4 regions of the Mesorhizobium sp. WSM4976 genome follow, and region 4 is predicted to be linked to each of the others. Evidence: riboswitches for the same ligand, from Rfam matches in the RefSeq annotation. Region 4 holds a riboswitch; each other region holds the start of a gene.
The links. A riboswitch is a leader RNA that binds a small molecule or an ion and turns the genes downstream of it on or off. The one in region 4 is predicted to bind thiamine pyrophosphate.
Positions count from the first base shown of each region.

Region 1: it holds a riboswitch for thiamine pyrophosphate, as region 4 does, so the genes downstream of both, thiC (phosphomethylpyrimidine synthase ThiC) here and thiB (thiamine ABC transporter substrate binding subunit) in region 4, are expected to answer to the same signal.
Region 2: it holds a riboswitch for thiamine pyrophosphate, as region 4 does, so the genes downstream of both, P9272_RS30670 (YkoF family thiamine/hydroxymethylpyrimidine-binding protein) here and thiB (thiamine ABC transporter substrate binding subunit) in region 4, are expected to answer to the same signal.
Region 3: it holds a riboswitch for thiamine pyrophosphate, as region 4 does, so the genes downstream of both, thiC (phosphomethylpyrimidine synthase ThiC) here and thiB (thiamine ABC transporter substrate binding subunit) in region 4, are expected to answer to the same signal.

Region 1 covers NZ_JARTVT010000030.1:59,156-64,724, reverse strand. Annotated here, with positions in the region: gene P9272_RS29500 (FAD-dependent oxidoreductase) at 1-471, opposite strand, end outside; gene thiC (phosphomethylpyrimidine synthase ThiC) at 468-2,303, opposite strand; TPP riboswitch at 2,417-2,528, opposite strand; partial or broken gene P9272_RS29490 (3-oxoacyl-[acyl-carrier-protein] synthase III C-terminal domain-containing protein) at 2,645-2,854, opposite strand; partial or broken gene P9272_RS29485 (aspartate 1-decarboxylase) at 2,854-2,964, opposite strand; gene nadC (carboxylating nicotinate-nucleotide diphosphorylase) at 3,048-3,938, opposite strand; gene P9272_RS29475 (L-aspartate oxidase) at 3,941-5,494, opposite strand; gene nadA (quinolinate synthase NadA) at 5,491-5,569, opposite strand, start outside.
Region 2 covers NZ_JARTVT010000033.1:57,725-63,293, reverse strand. Annotated here, with positions in the region: gene P9272_RS30685 (ABC transporter substrate-binding protein) at 1-150, opposite strand, end outside; gene P9272_RS30680 (ABC transporter ATP-binding protein) at 143-919, opposite strand; gene P9272_RS30675 (ABC transporter permease) at 916-1,845, opposite strand; gene P9272_RS30670 (YkoF family thiamine/hydroxymethylpyrimidine-binding protein) at 1,876-2,484, opposite strand; TPP riboswitch at 2,475-2,587, opposite strand; gene P9272_RS30665 (hypothetical protein) at 2,792-3,136, shown strand; gene P9272_RS30660 (hypothetical protein) at 3,337-3,546, shown strand; gene P9272_RS30655 (porin) at 3,708-4,208, opposite strand; gene P9272_RS30650 (porin) at 4,227-4,727, opposite strand; gene P9272_RS30645 (DUF2934 domain-containing protein) at 5,024-5,281, opposite strand; gene P9272_RS30640 (hypothetical protein) at 5,389-5,569, opposite strand, start outside.
Region 3 covers NZ_JARTVT010000044.1:5,244-10,812, forward strand. Annotated here, with positions in the region: gene P9272_RS33315 (hypothetical protein) at 4-267, shown strand; TPP riboswitch at 585-701, shown strand; gene thiC (phosphomethylpyrimidine synthase ThiC) at 805-2,640, shown strand; gene thiO (glycine oxidase ThiO) at 2,637-3,638, shown strand; gene thiS (sulfur carrier protein ThiS) at 3,607-3,804, shown strand; gene P9272_RS33335 (thiazole synthase) at 3,806-4,579, shown strand; gene P9272_RS33340 (thiamine phosphate synthase) at 4,576-5,181, shown strand; gene P9272_RS33345 (hydroxymethylpyrimidine/phosphomethylpyrimidine kinase) at 5,172-5,569, shown strand, end outside.
Region 4 covers NZ_JARTVT010000011.1:84,031-89,599, forward strand. Annotated here, with positions in the region: gene P9272_RS15220 (M48 family metalloprotease) at 1-99, opposite strand, end outside; gene thiQ (thiamine ABC transporter ATP-binding protein) at 253-1,041, opposite strand; gene thiP (thiamine/thiamine pyrophosphate ABC transporter permease) at 1,038-2,654, opposite strand; gene thiB (thiamine ABC transporter substrate binding subunit) at 2,929-3,939, opposite strand; TPP riboswitch at 3,983-4,088, opposite strand; gene P9272_RS15240 (thiamine diphosphokinase) at 4,218-4,862, shown strand; gene P9272_RS15245 (ABC-F family ATP-binding cassette domain-containing protein) at 4,873-5,569, shown strand, end outside.

The sequences.
Region 1 (5,569 bases), on a different contig from region 4:
GATGCGCACGTCAATGCCGAGCAGCTTGTCTCGAAGGGCAAGCAACGCCTTGCGCGGGTCAAGATGCGCTTCCCCAGCGAAGAACAGCCCACGCCCGAACCGGCCAGCAAGGTCTGGCTCGAGCGCCCCGATCTCGCTGGCGTCGAGTTGCCTGAAACCGGACGTGCGGCGGCCGAACCGGTCGAGCTCGCCGGCGTCGCGGGCCGGCGCCAGCACGAGTGTGCCACGGCGACAGACATGGCCGGGCACGGCTGCGTCCCACCAGTCGGCCGCATCCCGTCCGAGTGTCAGCACCGCCTCTTCGGCGCTCTCACGTTCGCACCAGGGAGCGAGCATGCCGCCGGCTTGCCAGGAGGCATTGCCGGCGATCTCCTCCCGCTTCTCGACGACGGTTGCATCGGCGCCGCGTGTTGCCAGTTCATGCGCGAGCGTCAGCCCGGCGACGCCCGCGCCGCGAATGAGCACCTTCATGGCGTGTCCGTGCGCTCCGAGGTGCTGTCGACGGGCATGTAGAGGTCGCCGCCGTCGCGGTATTTCGCCGCCATGGCTGCGAGCCCCTCCTTTTGCGCTCCCTCTTCCCTGGCGGCATCGCGGATGTCGTGCGAGATCCGCATCGAGCAGAATTTGGGGCCGCACATGGAGCAGAAATGCGCCACCTTATGCGCCTCCTTCGGCAGGGTTTCGTCGTGGAAGGCGCGTGCCGTCTCGGGATCGAGCGACAGGTTGAACTGGTCCTCCCACCTGAACTCGAACCGGGCGCGAGACAGCGCGTCGTCCCTGAGCTTGGCGGCCGGATGGCCCTTGGCGAGGTCTGCGGCGTGAGCGGCGATCTTGTAGGTGATGACGCCGGTCTTGACGTCGTCGCGGTCGGGAAGGCCGAGATGCTCCTTCGGCGTGACGTAGCAAAGCATCGCCGTTCCAAACCAGCCAATCATCGCCGCGCCGATCCCCGACGTAATGTGGTCGTAGCCTGGCGCGATGTCCGTAGTGAGCGGCCCCAGCGTGTAGAACGGCGCTTCGCCACAGACCGCAAGCTGCTTGTCCATGTTTTGCTTGATCTTGTGCATCGGCACGTGGCCGGGACCCTCGATCATCACTTGGCAGTCCTTGGCCCAGGCAATCTTCGTGAGCTCTCCGAGCGTTTCCAGTTCGGCGAATTGCGCCTTGTCGTTGGCGTCGGCGATCGAGCCGGGGCGGAGACCGTCGCCTAGCGAGAACGCCACGTCATAGGCTTTGGCGATGTCGCAGATCTCCTCGAAATGCTCGTAGAGGAAGCTCTCCTTGTGGTGATGCAGGCACCACTTGGCCATGATCGAGCCGCCGCGTGACACGATGCCGGTGACGCGGTCGACGGTCAGCGGGATATAGGGCAGGCGCACGCCGGCATGGATCGTGAAATAGTCCACACCCTGTTCGGCCTGCTCGATGAGGGTGTCACGGAACACCTCCCAGGTCAGCGCCTCGGCAACCCCACCGACCTTCTCCAGCGCCTGATAGATCGGCACCGTGCCGATCGGCACCGGCGAATTGCGCACGATCCATTCGCGGATGTTGTGGATGTTGCGCCCGGTCGAGAGGTCCATCACCGTGTCGGCGCCCCAGCGGATCGCCCACACCATCTTCTCGACCTCCTCGGCCATCGACGAGGTGACGGCGGAATTGCCGATATTGGCGTTAATCTTCACCAGGAAATTGCGGCCGATGATCATCGGCTCGCTCTCGGGGTGGTTGATGTTGGACGGGATGATGGCGCGGCCGCGCGCCACCTCGTCGCGCACGAATTCCGGCGTGACGAAGTCCGGGATCGCGGCGCCGAAGCTCTCGCCATCGCGTTGAAGTTTCGAGCGCAACTGCTTACGACCAAGGTTTTCGCGGATGGCGACGAACTCCATCTCCGGCGTGATGATGCCGGCGCGCGCATAGGCGAGTTGGGTTACGGCGCGGCCGGCGGCGGCGCGCAAGGGTTTGTTGCGCATCGGAAATTCCGGAGTCAGGCGATCGGCGGAGACGAACCCGTTGTCCTCGGGCTTGACCGTGCGGCCCTCATAGCGTTCGACATCGCCGCGTACCTCGATCCATCCTTCGCGTAAGCGCGGCAAGCCACGATCGATCTCGGTTTTTGTAGCCGTGTCCGTGTAGGGACCGGACGAATCGTAAACCGTGACCGGCGGCTCGCCGGCGCTCGGGTGGACCGAGATCTCGCGCATCGGCACCCGCAGGTCCGGGTGAATCTGGCCGGGCTTGTAGACCTTCTTGGAAGCTGGCAATTCGCCGACGGTGACGGTCGGGGTGTGGGCATTCATGAGTGAGCCTCCTTGCTCGAGTGCAACGGAGACCCAGTCCAAGCGATGAGGAGGAAGTGATGCTTCGCGCAGGATGCGGGCGTTGCCCCGAATACCGAAGTCGAATTGCCGACCCGCGAAACTTCGCACCGTCCCTACGCCAGTATGAACTGGATCAGGTTCAACGGGTCACTGCGCGCGATAGCAGTATCTCAGCCCCTTGCCGGGACTCCCCTGGTGAGGGCCTTAGGTTGGACGATGCGACGTCGCCCTGTCAACTCTTGTGGCGCAAGTCCGTCCTCAAGGGTGACATTAAGCCCAGCTCGGCGCCGCTTCGTATCGGGCTGATGGGGACCTGTTGGTCAGAAACCAACCAACAGTGCGCCGCCGGTCAAGCCGGCCCCGGCCGCTGCAAGCAGCAATCTCTCGCCCGGTCGAAGGCGATTGGCACCGTGGGCAACCGACAGCGACAGCGGGATCGTTGCGGCCGACGAGTTGCCATAGTCGGCGATGGTCTTGACGATGCGCGCATGCTCAATGCCGAGCGACTGGCCGACAGCATTGAATGCACGATGCCCGCTTCCTCGCAATGGTCGGGGTCGAGCGTGACCGAGCCATGGTAGTTGAGATTGGCCTCGGAGACGTGGATGCCGTGCAGCTTGCCGGCAGCGATTTTGCGCATCCTCATTCCTCCAGATCGTTCAAATTGTGCCCGGGCCGCATATCTTGTTGGGAGCGGCGCTCTGCCGGCTTTAGGCTCGGCTTTCAGCTTTGTCTCAGTTCAAAAAGCCTGTTCATGTTCGTATCGACCGCAATGTCCAGGCCGATATCGAGGATCGGCGCGCTGTGCGTGATCCAGCCGACCGAAATCAGGTCGACCCCGGTCGCTGCAATCGCAGGTGCCGTCTGCCCAGTGATACGGCCGGACGCCTCTGTGATGGCGCGGCCCCCGACCATTGCTACCGCCTGGGTCAGCTCCTCGACGGACATGTTGTCCAGCAGCACCGCATCGACGCCGGCCGCGAGCGCTATGTCGAGTTGCTCAAGCGTATCGACTTCCACCTCGATCCGCACCATGTGGCCGACGCCGGCACGCGCCCGCTCGATGGCCGTGCCGATATCGCCGGCAATCGCGATGTGATTGTCCTTGATGAGCACGGCGTCGTCGAGCCCGAAGCGGTGATTGCCGCCGCCGCCGGCGCGCACAGCGTATTTTTCCAGGGCACGCAGGCCGGGCGTCGTCTTTCGCGTGCACACGACTTTTGCCTTGTGGCCGCGAACTGCTTCGACGACAGCCGCGGTCTGCGTGGCAATGCCGCTCAGATGGCAGAGGAAGTTGAGCGCCGTCCGCTCGGCCGTGAGCAGGGCGCGCGCAGGTCCGCGCACGGTCGCCAGGACATTGCCAGCCGAGATGGCCGCGCCGTCCGGATGGATCACGGTGACGTCGGTCCTGGGATCGATCAGTTTGAAGGCGAGGGCGGCTGCACCGAGGCCGGCGATCACGCCCGGCTGCCTTGCTCCGAGCACCATCATTGCGGTCGCTTCCGCTGGAACGATCGCGTCGGTGGTGAGATCGCCAGCGCGGCCCAGATCCTCGATCAGGGCAGTGCGCACGAGCGGCTCGACCATCACGCGCGGCAAAGGCGTCAGCGTCATGGTCAAGCCCTCCTGCCGAGCAGCGCTGCGGTGTCGGATGCCGTGTCGGAAAGGATCGCCGCCGCTTCGAGCGTCTCGCCGAGCGTCAACCGCAGCGATCGCGGCTGCGCATCGCGCCGGGGGAAATCGGTCCGGAAATGCGAGCCCCGGCTTTCCTCGCGACGGAGAGCGGCAACCGTGATCATCAGCGCGACCAGTGCGGGATCGGACACGGCATCATCGCCGGCGACAATTGGCACGAGCGTCCTTGCCGCGTCGCGTAGCGTCTGGCCGTCGCGCTCGATGCCGAGCGCGTGCGAAGCGATTGGGCGGATGCGCGAGGCGTCCGGTCGTGGCGGCACAATTGCCGGCTTTAGCCGTCTATGTGTGCCTGGCGACGCGGCGGCGAGGCTTGTCGCGACCCAGGCTGCTGACACCACGGCTTCGATGAGCGAGTTGCTGGCAAGCCGGTTGGCGCCATGCAGCCCGGTGCGGGCGGCCTCGCCACACACCCACAGGCCGCGACGCGAGCTGCGGCCCGCGGCGTCCACGGCCACGCCGCCCATGTGATAGTGCGCCGCGGGACGCACTGGGATAGGCTCCATGGCGGGGTCGATGCCGGCCGCCAGGCAGAGCGAAGCGATCGCCGGAAACCGGTTGGCGAATCTCGGCCCTAGACACTGCCGCGCGTCGAGGAACACGCGATGCCCGGCGACGAGTTGGCGCCACACCCCCCGCGCGACGACATCTCGCGGCGCGAGCTCGCCTCCCGGCGTATCGGCGAGGAAGCGCCGGCCGCGTTCGTCGACGAGAACCGCGCCTTCACCGCGCACCGCTTCGCTCACCAACGGCATCGGGCGCGGCGGGCCGTCGAGCGCGGTCGGGTGGAACTGCACGAATTCGAGATCGGCGAGCTCTGCGCCGGCACGCGCGGCAAGCGCCAGGCCCTGCCCGAATGAGCCGAGCGGGTTCGTCGTATGGTCGAACAGGCCGCCTATACCGCCGGTCGCGAGTACCACACGGCCTGTCGACAGCGTCGTCGCGTCGCCGTTTCCGACGGCGAGCACGCCGGCGATTTCGCCATCCTCGACAAGCAAGCGCCGCGCCTCCACGCCTTCGAGGATGGCGATCGAAGGCGTCCGTCGCACGGCGGCGGCGAGCGCGCGGACCAGCTCACGCCCGGTGGCGTCGCCGCCGGCGTGAACGATCCGCCGGCGCGAATGCGCGGCTTCGAGCCCGAGCAGCAGCGGGCCGTCGGGCGCTTGATCGAAAGCAACGCCCAGTCGCCCGAGATGCTCGATCGCTTGCGGTGCCGCCTCGACGACGCGCCGCACCGCCGCCTCGTCACAAAGCCCGTCGCCGGCCGCGAGCGTATCGTCAAGATGCAGGTCCGGGCAATCATCGCTACCCAGGCTCGCTGCAATCCCGCCTTGGGCGAGCGCGCTGGAGCTCTCGTCTCCCAGGGAGGTTCTGGAGATCAGCACGACTGGCTCCGGGGCGAGATGAAGCGCCGTCATCAGGCCCGCGATGCCACCGCCGATGATAACCGGCCGGCCATGGAGGTCGTGCGCGTTCATACGGCGAGCATCCGCTCCACCACCCGGCGCGCGCGGTCAGCGACATCAGGGTCGATGGTGACCACGTGGCGGTTC
Region 2 (5,569 bases), on a different contig from region 4:
GGCGACGAACAGGCCGATGTGGTTGGTGTTGACGGTCCAGTCGAGCGCGACAGTGATTTTTTGCGCGGCTGCCCGGGCACGCGTGGCGGCCCCGGCGAATGGCAGGCTGGCGGCCAGGAACAGCGCCTGGCGGCGGGTAAGGTCAATCATTTCGGTTCTCCATCAGGTGGTCGTTGATCGGGGTCGGCTGGCCAAGCAGCGTGTCGAGGATGCCGGCCTCGATCGCCGCCGCCTCGCGGGCGAGCGCGGCGCTTTCGGTGCGCGGACGCGGCAGCGGCACGGCCACCTCACGCACCACGCGCGCGGGCCGCGCCGAAAGCACGTAGATGCGGTCGGATAGAAGCACCGCCTCACGCACGTCATGGGTGATCAGCAGTGCGGTCCAGCGGTGGCTTCGCCACATGCCTTCGAGCCAGCGCTGCATGGCCGCGCGGGTCAGCGCATCGAGCGCGCCGAAAGGCTCGTCGAGCAAAAGCATGTCGCGCTGCTGCACCACGGTGCGCAGCAGGGCCGCGCGCTGGCGCATGCCGCCGGAAAGCTCGGCCGGCCAGGCGCGCTCGAAGCCGGCAAGGCCGAACTCGGCGAACAGGGGCGCCACGCGCTCGCGCGCCGTGCTGCGCTTCATGCCCTGCACTTCAAGCCCCAGCGTGGCGTTGTCGATGACGCGCCGCCACGGCATCAGCGCGTCGCGCTGCGGCATGAAGGCGAAGCGGGCGCCATCGAGCGGCGCGCCGTCGAAGCGCATCTCGCCCTCGCCCCGGATCGCGCCCGTGAGGAGCTGGAACAGCGTCGACTTGCCGGCGCCGGACGGGCCTAGGATCGACACGAACTCACCCGCGCCGACATCGAGCGAAACGCCGGCCAGGACCTCGAGCGCGCCGAAGTTTTTTCGCACGTCGCGGAGCTGGAGCCGGGTCATGACCGGCGCTCGGAGGCTTCGGCCTTGCGGTTGCGCCCAGCCCTCTCCCAAGGCATGGCGAGGTGCTGCACCACGACGGCCAGACCAAACAATGCCAGTGTCAGCGCCGAGCTGACTGCAACGGCGGCAAGCACGAGATCGGGCCGAAAGTTGTTCTTGGCACTGAGCATGTAGATGCCCAGCCCCTTCGCGGCGCCCGCATATTCGGCGAAGATCGCGCCGACCACCGCATAGGTGATGGAGATGCGCAGTCCAGCGAAGAAATAGGGCAGCGCCGACGGCAGCCGCGCCAGCCAGAATATGCGCCAGCGCCCTGCTCCCATGGCGGCAAGCATCTGGCTGATTTCCGCACTTGTCGCGGCATAGCCTTCGACCAGCGCCACCATCATCGGGAAGAAGGTGACCAGCGCGACCAACAGGATCTTCGGCAACAGCCCGAAGCCGAACCACAAGACCACCAGCGGCGCGATCGCCACCAGCGGCAAGGTCTGGCTGGCGATCAGCAGCGGAAACAGCGCGCGGCGCAGGGGGGCCAAGAAATCGACCAGGGCCGAAAGCGCGAAGGCGGCGATCAGCGAGCAGGCGAAGCCGGCAAGCGTGGCGCGGATGGTGGGAAGCGTGTTTTCGGCAAGTGCGGCGCGGTTTTCCCAGGCTTGCTCCAGCACGCCGGACGGCGCGGGAAGCACGGTGGGCGCGATGCCGCCGAGACGGGCGTAGAATTCCCAGACGAGGAGGAGCAGGGCGAATGCGAGGGCGGCGGGGAAGAACCTGGCGAAGGCTCGCGTGAAGGCTGATCTCCACCCTTGTGGGGGAGATTGGCTGTCGCGCCCGCTTTCGCCAATCGCCGAAGGACCCCGTCCCTCTTCCGGGATAGGATCAGATGCGGAGTTCTCTCCCCCGCCCAGCAGATCGAATGAAACAGCCATAGCATCTACCTCGACAGCCTGAGCTTGGGCTCAAACCGCGGTCGGGCTGTTGGCCGAGATGGTGATGTCGAGTGTCACGTGGCCCGCGCCGGGGCCGAAGCGGCAGAAGGCTTCGTTGAGCGTGGCGAACACCGCGCCGGCGTCGCCGCGCAGCCTGGTGCAGAAGTTCTTGGAACGGTCGAACACGCCGGACTGTTTCAGGAAATCGATGCAGCCATAGATCTCGTCCATGTGGTCGCCGGTGCCCATCACATAGAGCGAGAATTGCGCCGCCACCGCCTGGTCGGTCGAAGGCGTCGACCGCACGGCGCCGAGCGCCGCGCGTTTGCGCTCGTCGAGCGGGATCGCCGGGCCGCCGATCTCGTCGGAGCGGCAGATCGGATCGTCCGGCTCGCCGGGGCAGCCGCGCGAGACGGCGGCCGACAGCACGCAATGCTTGCCGCTTTTGGCCGCCGCGACGAACAGGTCGCGCATGGCCGGGAACAGCACTTCGGGCGGCCCGACCAGCAGCGTCGAGATGTCGTCGGTCTCGATCCTCAGCCTGTCGCGGTAAGGGTCGAGCGCGCCGAGCGCGCCAAGGATGACGCCGACGAAATCGTCGGCCATGGGATAAAGGGAAATCTGTGCGCCGGAAAACATGGCCCGCCTCGCTCCGCTGGTATTATCCAGATCAGCTTTAGGGTCCGGAGGCTTGCCGCCACCATCTCAGCCCCGACCGTACGGAGCACCCCTGTGGATGGGCGCGTTAAAGCACTGTTTGCCGGGTTGGGGAAGCGGTTTTTTGCGGGAACCAATGGGCCACGAGTCTCATCTCCCCCTAGGGGGAGATGCCGACGGTTATAAGATTTCCGCGAATTTCTTATAACCGCCAATCGTTCAAATTGTACGAACTTCGCTTGACGATGTTTCGTACATAAAGTACGATATTTCCTTTGAGGGAATTTGCTTGAACACCGCGAACCATGCCGCTTTCGCCGACCTCTCCTGCCCTTTGCTGTCGCCGCTGCCGCTCGCCGAGCGCGAGCGCCTCGCCGGCGCCTGGCGCATGGCGAGCCAGGACATCGCCGACGACATCCGCTTCATCCGGCAATATCTGAAAGTGATCGCCGAGAAGGACGAGCGGCTGTCGACCGGCGCGCTGGTGCACGGCCGCGCCTATGTCGAAGCCTGCGCCGCCTGGCTGCCGGAAACGGTGGCGCGGTATCTGCGAAACCTCAGGCTGATCAGCGAGTGCGAAAGCGCGATGATCGCGGCGGGGGTGAGGTTCGCCCGGTCGAGCGACGCCTGGTGAGAGCTCCCCTCTCCCGTGCGGGCGACCGAAGGAGCCCGCGCCGCGGACCCTTCAACCAGCCGGCTGCAACCTCGGCTCGCCGCTCCGGCAAATGCATCGTTTCACACAATCGCCAATTGGTGGACGCGGGTGAGCGGCCGGGCGTTAATTCCTCCCGGGCGAAGGAGGGAATAGACGCATACCAGGGAGGAACATGTTTGATGCAACCGCAAATCGACATCGGCGCACTGCCCGAGGATCAGCCCTACGAAGTCACCTCATTTGCCAGAAGGCACGGACTGACGATTCCGGTGGCGGATGCGGTCCTTTTCGCCAAGGGTCCGTCGCCGTCGCGGGCCGCCTGCGATACCGCGGCACTTGCCCTTCTCTGCGCCGTCGCGCAATACGCCAGGAAGCAGGGTGGGCGCTAGAGCGTTTCACCGTTGCACGGAAACGGCGATCCGCTCCATCCGTTTGTTTTGGAGCAAATCCGGGCGGAAGGCTACGGCGAAGGCGCCGAGCCTAACCGCCCACACTTTTCCTGGAATTGCTCTAGCGGTTCGGCGGCGCACCTTCCCTTTTCTTGACCTTCCTACCAGCTGAACTGGAGCCCCGCATTGCCGCCGACCTGGCTGCCGGCGAAGGCGATGCCAAGCGTGGCGGTCAGTCGGCCGCCGTGGGCGAAGCCTTCGCTCAGCACGGCGGCGCCTGTGATGCCGAAGGCATTTGCATAGCCGGCATTCCCCCAGTTGACGCGCAGGCCGAAATGCTCGCCCTGCACGAGATCGGGCGCGGCGAGCGCGGCCGAGATCGAGGCGTTCTCGAAGGCGCGGGTGATGCGATTGTCGATGTCATCGACCTGGGCGGCCAATGCCGTCTTGCCAGTGACCGTCGTCGTCCCGCCCTGGCCATTGTCGACTTCCTGTTTGGTCACGCCGGTCTGGGCATTGATGCAGGTGTCGGTGCCCGGGCTGTAATAGTAGTTGGGACCGTAGGCGGAGCAGACCCTGACATATTCGACCGCCGCCTCGGATGGCGACGCAAGCAACGTTGCCGCGCCGAGAATGGCCGGCGCAAGGAAATATCTGAACATGATGCCCCCCGGCCGCTCTTACCAGGTCAGCTGCAGGCCGGCATTGCCGCCGACCGTCTTGCCGGAGAAGGCGACGCCCGCGGCGCCGGCCAGCCGGCCGTTGCCGCCAGGCATGAACCCCTCGCCCAGCACGGCCGCGCCGGTGAGGCCCATGGCATTGGACTGACCGGCATTGCCCCAGTTGACGCGGACGCCGAAATGCTCGCCCTGTACCAGGTCCGGGCTGGTCAGCGCCGACGCCACCGAGGCACCCTCGAAGGCGCGTTGGATGCGGCCGTCGATGTCGTCGACCTTGCTCGCCAGCGCCGTCTTGCCGACAACCACGCCGTCTTCGGTCAAGCGGCGCGTCTCGCCGGTATTGGCATTGATGCAGGTATCGGTGCCGGGACTGTAGTAGTATTGCGCGCCATAAAGCGTGCACACCTTGACATACTCGACCGGCTTGGCCAGCGCCGACGCCGGAAAGCCGCTTGCCGCTGCCAGAAATGCGAATGAAACAAGACGATGAATGCCCTGCATACCGTGGTCCCCCGGGAATTGGATTGAGAAAGCCCTCGCGTGAGACCACCATTGAGCTCCGCACCGCGTCAACGGCTGGCTCCGGGCCAATACCTGACTTTTACCGGGAGTATTCTGGTTAAATTCAATCTGGTGCCAAGGAGCAACAGTAGATTACCTAAACTTATTGAATCGGCGGCCTTCAACGGGAGTTCGAGCGTCTTCCTGCCAAACGGCCGGCCGTGGCCTCCCACGTCAGGTCATTGTCGGACATCGTTGTCGGGGTGACCCGGCGGCGGCGCGGCCGCCGAACCGATTCAGGCCTTGGTTTTGGGTTTCGCCGCCGCCTTCGCCTTGGCGGGGGCCTTGGCGGGCTTCTCCGCCTTGGCGGCTTTAGGCTTCTCGGCCTTGGCGGCGGCCGTCGTCTTCGGGCTCTTCGCCTTCGGCTTGCCTGCCGCGTCGATCTCGGCGACCGCCTGGTCCCAATGCTCCATATGAGCGCCTTCGGGCCGGCCGGCCTGCTCCCAGATCTCGTGCGCGCGCTGGCGAATGCGTTCGTGCCTGTCGTCCGTCACTGTCGCCTCCTAGGGTTGGATGGGTTCCCCGGCGCGAACACTAGCGGAATTTTGACGCGGCGTCTTCGGTATCACGCACATGCGACCGACTTAGGCGGCAAATTCGCTCAGTGTCCGTCGGTGACGACTCCGATGCCGAGATGCGCTGCCTTCTTTGTGATCAATCCGGCTAAATCCGCGTCAGAGCGGTCGGTGCCCGTGCGCTTGCGCAGCAGGGAAATTGCCTCCTGCATGGACAACAGGCCAGTCCTGTGCTCGGCCAACAGCTTGTCGACCTGCCGAGCGATG
Region 3 (5,569 bases), on a different contig from region 4:
GACATGAAGACCATGCAAGAAAAAGACATTCCGGCATTCGTACAAGCAGTTGTGGACGCCGGCTGCAAAATTTGCGCGATTGGCAACTTGGGATACGTCTTTGGCGATGCTGATTTCACGCCAGCGCAACGGAGGGCCGTCGAGCCACAGCTGCGTAGGATTGCTGAAATCTACGGCGAACGCGATCATCTCATGAACGAGATAGCTGTATATCTGCGGTCGATCGGACGCCATGTCGAGGTTGAGCCGAAGACAGGTATTTCCTGATGGCCGTGATCGCGAGAAGCCGTCTTCCAACCTCTGAATCCTAAAGGAGGTGACCCCCAAGGCCGTTCGTCACCTTCGACCAGAATAACCACATCCGTGACCGCCTGAGCTACTTGGTCGATACGCGCACATGGCCAATACAGTTTCTCCATCCTTCACGAAGCGAATGAGGCTTTGGCCATTCAGCCCCGGTCTACGGGGCGTGACTTGTCCCCGATGCATGCGCGAGCTCTCCGCCCGGCTGGCCGCCGGTCGTCGCCACCGGCCGAAGGCGCCCGAATGCGCTTGACAAGATAGCGTCAGCCCGTTCAACCTAAGGCATTCACCAGGGGAGTCCCGGCAAGGGGCTGAGATACTGCTGGCTTTCGCGGCGCAGTGACCCGTTGAACCTGATCCAGTTCATACTGGCGTAGGGACGGTGCAAGCGCTTTGCGGGAGTTTACGCCCGAGGTCCTGTTGCAGCAGGTCTACAGAAGCGTCTTTTCATCCTTCCGGCACAGAACTGGGTCTCCAATGCATGAGCAAAGGAGCCTCACGATGAATGCCCTCACCCCCGCCGTATCGACGGGACCACTGCCCGCCTCGCGGAAAATCCACAAGCCCGGCGTCCTCTACCCGCAGATCAGGGTGCCGATGCGCGAGATTTCCGTCCATCCGACGGCCGGCGAACCGCCCGTCACCGTCTACGATCCGTCCGGCCCCTACACCGATCCATCAGTCGAAACCAGCATCGAAAAAGGCCTTGCCCGGCTTCGCCACGAATGGGTCACGGCGCGTGGCGATGTCGAAGCCTATGACGGCCGCCACGTCCGGCCGGAAGACAATGGATTCGCCACCGGCGAGCGCCTGACACCGGAATTTCCGATACGCAATCGGCCGCTCAAGGCCAAGCAGGGCAAGGCGGTGACCCAACTTGCCTATGCGCGCGCCGGCATCATCACGCCAGAAATGGAGTTCGTAGCCATCCGCGAGAATCTCGGCCGCGAGGTGATGCGCGGCAAGCTGCAACGCGACGGCGAAGCCTTCGGCGCGGCGATCCCAGATTTCGTCACACCCGAATTCGTGCGCGACGAGGTGGCGCGCGGGCGCGCAATCATTCCCGCCAACATCAATCATCCCGAGAGCGAGCCGATGATCATCGGTCGCAATTTTCTGGTCAAGATCAACGCCAACATCGGTAACTCGGCTGTCACATCGTCGATGGCCGAAGAGGTCGAAAAAATGGTCTGGGCTATCCGCTGGGGCGCGGACACGGTGATGGACCTGTCGACCGGCCGCAACATCCACAACATCCGCGACTGGATCGTGCGCAATGCGCCGGTGCCGATCGGTACGGTGCCGCTCTATCAGGCGCTGGAAAAGGTCAACGGCATCGCCGAGGATCTGAACTGGGAGGTCTACCGCGACACGCTGATCGAGCAGGCCGAGCAAGGCGTCGACTATTTCACCATCCACGCCGGCGTGCGGCTGCACTACATCCCGCTGACCGTCGACCGGGTCACGGGCATCGTCTCGCGCGGCGGCTCGATCATGGCCAAATGGTGCCTGCACCATCACCGGGAGAGCTTCCTCTACGAGCATTTCGAGGAGATCTGCGACATCGCCAGAGCCTATGACGTCTCCTTCTCGCTCGGCGACGGCCTTCGTCCCGGTTCAATCGCCGATGCGAACGACGCGGCGCAATTCGCCGAACTGGAAACACTTGGAGAACTCACCAAGATTGCCTGGGCAAAGGACTGCCAGGTGATGATCGAAGGCCCGGGCCATGTCCCCATGCACAAGATCAAGCAGAACATGGACAAGCAGCTCGCAGTGTGCGGTGAGGCGCCGTTCTACACGTTGGGGCCGCTGACGACCGACATCGCGCCGGGCTATGACCACATCACCTCAGGGATAGGTGCCGCCATGATAGGCTGGTTCGGCACCGCAATGCTTTGCTACGTCACGCCGAAAGAGCATCTCGGCCTTCCCGACCGCAACGACGTCAAGATTGGCGTGATCACCTACAAGATAGCCGCCCATGCAGCCGATCTGGCGAAGGGCCATCCGGCAGCGAAAACCAGGGATGATGCCCTTTCGCGCGCGCGCTTCGAGTTCCGCTGGGAGGACCAGTTCAACCTGTCGCTCGACCCCGAAACCGCACGGTCCTTCCACGACCAGACCTTGCCCAAGGAGGCGCACAAGCTGGCACATTTTTGTTCGATGTGCGGGCCGAAATTCTGCTCCATGCGCATTTCCCACGACATCCGTGCCGAGGCCCAGAAGGAAGGCATGGCGGCAATGGCGGCAAAATACCGGGAGGGCGGCGATCTCTACATGCAGGCGGACGAGACTGGCGTACCGGTCGTGCCAGAGGCTCCCAAACCATCATGAGGGTGCTCGTCAAAGGGGCCGGCGTTGCCGGCCTCACCGTCGCTTTCGAACTCGCCGCCCGCGGCGCGACGGTCACCGTCGCCGAGATGCGGCATGGCCTTGGTGGCAACGCGTCGTGGTTCGCCGGCGGCATGCTGGCGCCATGGTGCGAGCGCGAAAGCGCGGAGCAGCCGGTGCTGGATCTCGGACGCGATGCTGCCGACTGGTGGGATGCGGTGCTGTCGGGTCAGGTGACACGGGCCGGGACATTGGTCGTGGCCGCGCCGCGTGATGCCGGTGAGCTTGACCGGTTCGCCAGTCGCACGTCAGGGCATCGGCGCGTCGATGAAAACGAAATTGCGCTCCTGGAACCCGACCTCGCCGGCCGCTTCCGGCGTGGATTGCTCTTCCCCGACGAGGCTCACCTCGACCCACGCCCGGCGATGGCGGCACTTCATGACAAGCTTGCGACCATGGGTGTCAAATTCCACTTCGGCTGCGACGCCCGGCCTGTTTCGGGATTCGCCCGTCAGATAGACTGCATGGGAATGGCAGCGGCCGATGACAGGCTGCGCGGTGTTCGCGGCGAAATGCTGATCCTTCGCACGCCTGATGTCTCGCTGTCGCGGCCGGTCCGTTTGCTTCATCCACGCTTTCCGCTTTATGCCGTGCCGCGCACCGATCACCGTTTCATGATCGGAGCGACGATGATTGAAAGCCAGAGCGCCGGACCGGTGACGGCGCGTTCCATGATGGAGCTGCTGGGCGCCGCCCATGCCCTCCATCCGGCCTTTGGTGAGGCCGAGATCGTTGAAACCGGTGTGGGTGTCCGTCCGGCATTTCCCGACAATTTGCCACGCGTCGAAACAGACGGTGAGATCATCGCGATCAACGGTCTTTATCGTCACGGTTTTCTCCTCGCCCCCGCCATGGCGCGCCAGGCTGCCGACCTGGTTTTCAGTCAAGACAGAACCAAGGAGCATGCTCATGAAACTGATGGTCAACGGCGAGGCGCGTGAGATTGCCGCCACCACGCTGGCCGAGTTGCTTGCCGCGCTCGACTATGAGGGCGATTGGCTCGCCACCGCCGTCAACAGCGACCTCGTGCACAAAGCCAACCGCGCGGAGTTCCAGTTGAGCGACGGCGACCGGATCGAAATCCTCTCGCCCATGCAGGGCGGCTAGCATGTTGGAGCTTTATGGAACCGAGCTTTCGTCGCGCCTGCTTCTCGGCACGGCTCAGTATCCTTCGCCGGCCATCCTTGCCGATGCAGTCAAGGCATCGGGCACGTCGGTGGTGACCGTCTCGTTGCGGCGTGAGATGGCGGGCGGTAGGGCCGGCGAACAATTCTGGTCGTTGATCCGCTCGCTGGGCGCCAGAACCCTGCCCAATACCGCCGGCTGCCTCTCCGTCAAGGAAGCCGTCACCACCGCGAAAATGGCGCGCGAGGTCTTCGGCACCAACTGGATCAAGCTCGAAGTGATCGGCAATCACGACACGCTACAGCCGGATGTGTTCGGTCTGGTTGAAGCCGCCCGCATCCTGTGCGAGGACGGCTTTGCGGTATTCCCCTATACCACCGACGATCTCGTTGTCGCCGAGCGGCTGCTGGAAGCGGGCTGCAAGGTCCTGATGCCGTGGTGCGCACCGATCGGTTCCGCCTTGGGACCGGTCAACATGACGGCGCTGCGCTCGATGCGCGGATATTTCCCTGGCGTCCCGCTGATTGTGGATGCGGGGCTCGGACGGCCGTCGCACGCGGCCACCGTCATGGAACTCGGCTTTGACGCCGTGCTCCTGAACACAGCGGTCGCCAAGGCGGCAGATCCGGTCGGCATGGCGCGTGCTTTCGGTAAGGCGGTCGACGCCGGTCGTGAGGCGTTCAGTTCGGGAATGCTCGAACCGCGCGACGTCGCCGTGCCATCGACACCGATGGTCGGCAGGGCCGTTTTTTCATGAAGCTCGATCCCTTCTACCTGATCGTCGACAGCGCCGCCTGGATCGAAAGGTTGGCGCCGCTCGGCGTCAAGCTGATTCAGCTTCGCATCAAAACCATGGATGAAACCGGGCTGCGCGCGGAGATCCGCAAGTCGAAGGCCTGGTGTGTCCAACACAAAAGCCAGCTCATCATCAATGATTATTGGCGCCTGGCAATCGAGGAAGGCTGCGATTTCGTGCATCTGGGCCAGGAGGATTTGCAAACGGCCGACCTCTCGAGGATACGGGCAGCGGGCGTCAGGCTCGGATTGAGCACGCATGATCATGTCGAGCTGGAAACGGCCATGTTTGCCGAGCCCGACTATGTCGCGCTCGGTCCGATCTATCCCACCACTTTGAAGAAAATGAAGTGGGCACCGCAAGGGCTAGAGCGGATCAGCGAGTGGAAGCGGCGGGTGGCGCCGATCCCATTGGTCGCCATCGGCGGCCTCAACCCCGACCGCCTCGACGGCGTCTTTGAGGCCGGCGCCAACAGCGCCGCAGTGGTCACGGACATCACGTTGAGCTTCGACCCCGAAGCGCGCACGCGAGAATGGATCGAAAAGACGGACCGATGGCGATGAGACGAGAACCGCATGTGCTTGTCGTTGGCGGATCAGATTCCAGCGGGGGTGCTGGAATAGCACGCGACATCGAGACGATCTCTGCCGTTGGCGTGCGCACCTGTCTCGCCGTCACAGCGCTAACGGTGCAAACGCACGACGCCGTGATCGAAATCCATCATTCGCCACCCAGCATGGTGGCCAATCAGATGTGTGCCGCGCTACAGGCCAACGACGTAGCCACAATCAAGATCGGCATGCTGGCGACTGCCAAGATCATTGTTGCCGTTGCCGCAGTGCTGCGCAAATTTCCGCAAGTGCCGGCAGTACTCGACCCTGTGCTGGCCTCCACCTCAGGCCGCGCACTTCTGGAAGCAGGCGCTATCGCTGCCATGAAGCGCGATTTGAT
Region 4 (5,569 bases):
GAAGCCGCTCTCCTGCACGTCCGGCGGCGTGAACATCTGGCAGCTGGCCAGCGCCACGGCGACGCCCGCCAGCGCGAAAAATCGTGCCAGTGGCCTCATCCACACTTTTTCAACGCCGGTCGACAGATCGGCTTCCTTTCGAAATATTTCGGCAAATCACGGCCCCGCCGGACCAGCATGGCCGGACCTAGCCACACTCCCCCGGACAAGGCAAGCAAACGCCGGATCACCCATTGACGGTTTGACCGTAAATTATGTCCGCTTCCGGGCAATATGTTGTGATCCGGCAACGGTGCCGCCTCGATCGCCGATATAGCGCCTGAACGCATCCGGTCCAGAGCGATCGAAGAAATCGTCGGCCGGCCCGGTCGCCGCGATCCTGCCCTCATCGAGAAAGGCCACGTCCTGGCCGATCCGGCGCGCATCTTCCGGCTGATGGGTGACGAACAGCACCGTCATTTTGCGCTCGGCATGGATGCCGGCGAGAAGGTCGAGCATGTCCTCGCGCAGCGCCGGACCGAGCGACGCGAAAGGTTCGTCGAGCAACAAGACGGGCCGGGCGCGCAGCAGCACCCGCGCCAGCGCGACGCGCTGCCGCTCGCCGCCGGAGAGCTCGCGCGGCAGCCGCTTTTCCTTGCCGGCCAGGCCGACGCGCGCCAGCGCCTCGGCGACGGCGGCGCGATCGGCATCGCCGAGCTTCAGCGACGGCGAGCGGCCGAGCCCGACATTGGCTTCGACCGTGAGATGCGCGAACAGATTGTTTTCCTGGAACACCATCGACACCGGTCGCGCCGAGGGCGGCACGTTGCCAAGGTCGATGCCGCCGATCAGCACCTTGCCGGTATCGGGCGTTTCGAAGCCGGCTATCAGATTGAGCAGCGTCGACTTGCCGGAGCCACTCGGACCCATGATCGCGGTGATCCTGCCAGCCGCGAACTCGGTATTGAAGCGGAAGGACGCCTCGCCATAGCTGAACGACGCGTCTTCGAGTGTGACGGTCAGCGCCTTCCCTGTCGCGATGCCGTTGTCCGTCGATGTCATGCCTTCGCTTCCCGCCCCAGCCAATCGGCGGCGACGACCAGCATCAGGCAAACGAGGCCGAGCAGCAAGGCAAGTCCCGCGGCGTCCGCGGTCCGGTAGCTGCCCATCCGCGCGAGCAGAAGATAGGGCAAGGTCTGCACAGAATCGCTGCCGAACAGCGCGATCACGCCGAGATCGCCGAGCGACAGCGCCATGGCGAAGGCGAGGCCGGTCGCTAAAGGCCGCCTGAGCGACGGCCAGTCGATCAGGCTGAGCCGGCTCCAACCGGCTACGCCGAGCGCCAGGCAAAGCCGCTCATGACGCTCGCTTGCCGCGTCATAGGCCGGTCGAATGGCGCGTATGGCGAACGGCATTGCCATCACCGCGTTGACGGTGACGACCATGACCGGCGCGACGGCAAACACATCGGTGATGCTACGCAGCGCCAGGAACCAGCCGGCGCCAAGCACGATCGGCGGCACGACGAGCACGAAGCCGGCCCCGGTGTCGGCGGCATGTTCGAGCAGCGACATGGCACTGCCCGCACGGCGATGCAAAGCCAATGCGCGCCGCGCCGCGATCAATGCCAGCGACAGCGACACGCTGAGCAGTGCCGCGAGCAACGCGAGGCCGGCGCTGGTGAGCGTGGCGCGGCGCACCGCCTCTTCGCCCGCCAATCTGCCGAGGTCGGCCTGAAGGCCCGAAACCACCGTCGCCACCATCGGTCCGGCGACGAACAGCAGGGCGAGCGCGATGAGGCCGGCATTCAGCAGGCTTTCGATCCGGCCAGCCGAAAGGTAGCGGCGCGGCGCGACCGGCAGATTGGCGTCGCCGACCGTGTTGGCGCCGAGCCGCGTGAGCGCTGCGACCACCACGAACGTCAGTGCGATCTGCAGCAGCGTCAGCACCACCGCACGGGCCGGATCGAAGTCGAAGCGCAGCGCCTGGTAGATGGCCACTTCCAGCGTCGTCGCAGCCGGGCCCCCGCCCAGCGTCAGCACGATGGTGAAGGAAGTGATGCAGAGCATGAAAACCAGCCCGGCGACGCCCGGCAATGCCGCGCGCAGCACCGGCCATTCGATCAGCCGGAAGGCCGGCCGGGCGCCCATCCCAAGCTGGCTCGCCAGCCGCCACTGGTCGGCGGGAATGGTGCCCAGCGCCTCGAGGAACAGGCGCGTGGCCAAGGGCAGGTTGAAGAAGACATGCGCGACCAGGATCCCGGAGAGACCGTAGATGCCGGGCCACTCTCCGCCGCCGCGCCCGGCGAAGACGCCGGCAAAGTAACCGGCGCGGCCGTAGAGCGCCAATATGCCGAGCGCGGTGACGATCGCCGGCAACGCCAGCGGAACGGCGAATAGCTGCAGGATCAGGCGGCGACCTGGAAAGGCCGGATGCCGCGACAAAGCACGTGCAACCAGGAGTGCCGGCGCGACCGACAGAAGCGTCGACAGCAGCGCCTGCCAGAGCGTGAAGCGGGCGACGCGAAACAGATAACCGTCGAAAGCCGCATAGGCCCCGGAGAGGTCCTGTGCGCCTTCGAGCATGAGGCCGGCAAACGCGCCACCGATGAGCCCAGCGATGGCAGCAAGGGCGATGACGCCGGCGGTGACGCGGGAGTCAGGACGCGGCTGCACGTTGCGCCTTGCTGGAATTCAGCCAACGTCGCGTTCCTTCGCGCCTCCCTCTGGCCTGCCGGCCATCTCCCCCACAAGGGGGGAGATCAGATGTCGCGCCGGCTTTCGCCAATCGCCAACGTTGAAAATCGCCCGCCGCCGGTGAAGCTGCCAATCTCCCCCCTTGTGGGGGAGATGTCCGGTTTGCCCTCCGTAGCCGCGGCGCAGCTGCTGCGAAGGATGGGCAGGACAAAGGGGGGCGCCGTAGAGCGATCATCTTACGCTAAAAGCGGGCCTACTTGCTCATCACCGCCAGCCACTCATCAACCCACGCTTTGCGGTTAGCCGCGACGTCCGCCGGGTTGAACAGCAGCGTCTTGGTCGGCTTGACCAACTTGTCGAAGGCCGGGTTGAGCGGCTTGTCGGTCTTGCCGGCCGGGAACATCCAGTTTGTCTCCGGAATGATGTCCTGGAATTTCGGCCCGGTCATGAAGGCGATGAATTTCTGCGCCAGCGGGTTCTTGGCGCCCGTTGTGGTAACGCCGGCAACCTCGATCTGCAAGTACTCGCCTTCCTCGAAAGAGGCCGCCTGGTAGCGCTCGGTGTTCTCGGCCACCATGTGATAGGCCGGCGAGGTCGTGTAGGAGAGCACCATAGGCGCCTCGCCCTTGGTGAACAGGCCATAGGCCTCGCTCCAGCCCGGCGTTACCGTCAGTACTTTCGTCTTGAGCTTGGCCCACGCCTCCGGCGCCTTGTCGCCATAGACCGACTTCACCCAGAGCAGCAGACCGAGGCCGGGCGTCGACGTGCGCGGATCCTGGATGACGATCTTGTCGGTGCCGCTGCCTTCCACCAGATCCTTGAGGCTCTTCGGCGGGACTTTTAGCTTCTGCGTGTCATAGACGACGGCGAAATAGCCGTAGTCGAACGGCACGAAAGTGTCGTCCTTCCAGCCGCCGGGCACATTGATGCCGGAGATTTCGCCATGCGGCGCGAACAGGCCGCTCGCCTTGGCGTCCGCCGTCAGGTTGGTGTCGAGGCCGAGCACGACGTCGGCCTTGGTGCCGGCACCTTCCAGTTTGACGCGGTTGAGTAGGGCGACGCCGTCGGCCACCGAGACGAATTCGAGGTCGCAGCCGCATTCGGCTTCGAATTCCTTCTTCACCGCCGGGCCAGGCCCCCAATCAGCGGTGAAGCTTTCATAGGTGTAGACGGTGAGCTTGTCCTTGGCCGCGGCAGGCGCAACGCCGGCTAGAAGCGAAACAAGGCCTGTTGCCAGAACTAGACGGGACAGTATCGCGCGCATCGGCGCCTCCTTCGTTCGTGTGACAAGGAATTGAGGCGCCGGATGGTCCGAAACGTCTAATCCCTCCGCCGGTACAAACCGGATCAGGTTCAGCGGGTTGGCTTGATTGCCTCTCAGCCGGATAATGTCCGGCACCCCGTTAGAGCGCCTCGACAGATAGGCCCGGCCGAAGCGGCGCGCAAGCGGAAGTTTGCCGGGCAGCTAATGGTCCGGGCAGGAACCGAAGCGCGGCGCATCCGGCTTCCGTTTCACTTGGAGGGCTGGTAAGGGCGACGGCCATGGGCACATTCACCATCCTGCTTGGCGGCGAGCTTATCCGCACGCCCCGGCTCGAACGCCAGATCGCTGGTTCGCGCGTCATCGCCGCCGATGCCGGCATCGGCCATGCCCGCACGCTTGGGCTCATGCCGGAACTCTGGGTCGGCGATTTCGACTCGGTGCCGGCAAACCTGCCCGAAGATCTGGCCTCCGTCCCACGAAAAGTCTTCCCGGCCGAGAAGGACATGACCGATGGCGAGCTCGCCATAGCGGAAGCGCTCCAGCGCGGCGCCACGAGCCTCGTGCTGGCCGGCGCCTTCGGCGGCAAGCGCGCCGACCATGCTTCCTTGCATCTGGCGCTCGCCGTGCGACTGGCCGAGGCGGGCACGACCGTTCTGCTGACAAGCGGCGCGCAGGAAGGTGTTCCCGTTTTGCCGGGTAGCGCCGCCTTCGACTATGCGGACGGCACCCTGTTTTCGGTGCTCGGCTTCTCCGAGCTCGCAGGCCTGACGGTTACCGGCGCGAAATGGCCGCTCGACCACGTCGAGGTGGCGTTCGGCTCCTCGCTCACTATATCCAACGAAGTCAGAGGGCGGCTTGGCATAGCGCTGGAGCGCGGCCGGGCGCTGCTTCTGGCCCACCCCTATCCTCTTCCCGAAAGCTGACATTCCAGACATGGCGCCGCCACTTCTCAATCTCGACGGCATTAAACTGACCTTCGGCGGCACCCCGCTGCTCGACGGCGCGGCGCTAAGCGCATCCGCCGGCGAGAAGATTGCGCTGGTCGGCCGCAACGGTTCGGGCAAGTCGACCCTGCTCAAGATCGCCGCCGGCATGGTCGAGCCGCAGGACGGCGAAGTCTTCCGCCAGCCTTCGGCCACGGTCCGCTATCTGCCGCAGATGCCGGACATGGACGGCTTCGCCACCGTGCGTGCCTATGTCGAGGCCGGCCTCGGCCCGGCCGACGATCCGCATCGCGCCACCTATCTGATGGAACATCTCGGCCTCACCGGTGAGGAGAAGCCGGGCGATCTCTCCGGCGGCGAGGCGCGGCGCGCCGCCCTTGCCCGTGTCATGGCGCCCGAACCCGATATCCTTCTGCTCGACGAGCCGACCAACCATCTCGATCTTTCCGTGATCGAATGGCTGGAAGAGGAGCTTGCCCGCACCTCGTCCGCCGTCATTCTGATCTCGCACGACCGCCGTTTTCTGGAGCGCGTCACCCGCGCCACCGTCTGGCTCGATCGCGGCCAGACGCGGCGGCTGGACAAGGGCTTTGCCCATTTCGAGGAATGGCGCGACCAGGTGCTGGAGGAGGAAGAGCGCGAGCAGCACAAGCTCGGCCGCCAGATCGTGCGCGAGGAGCACTGGC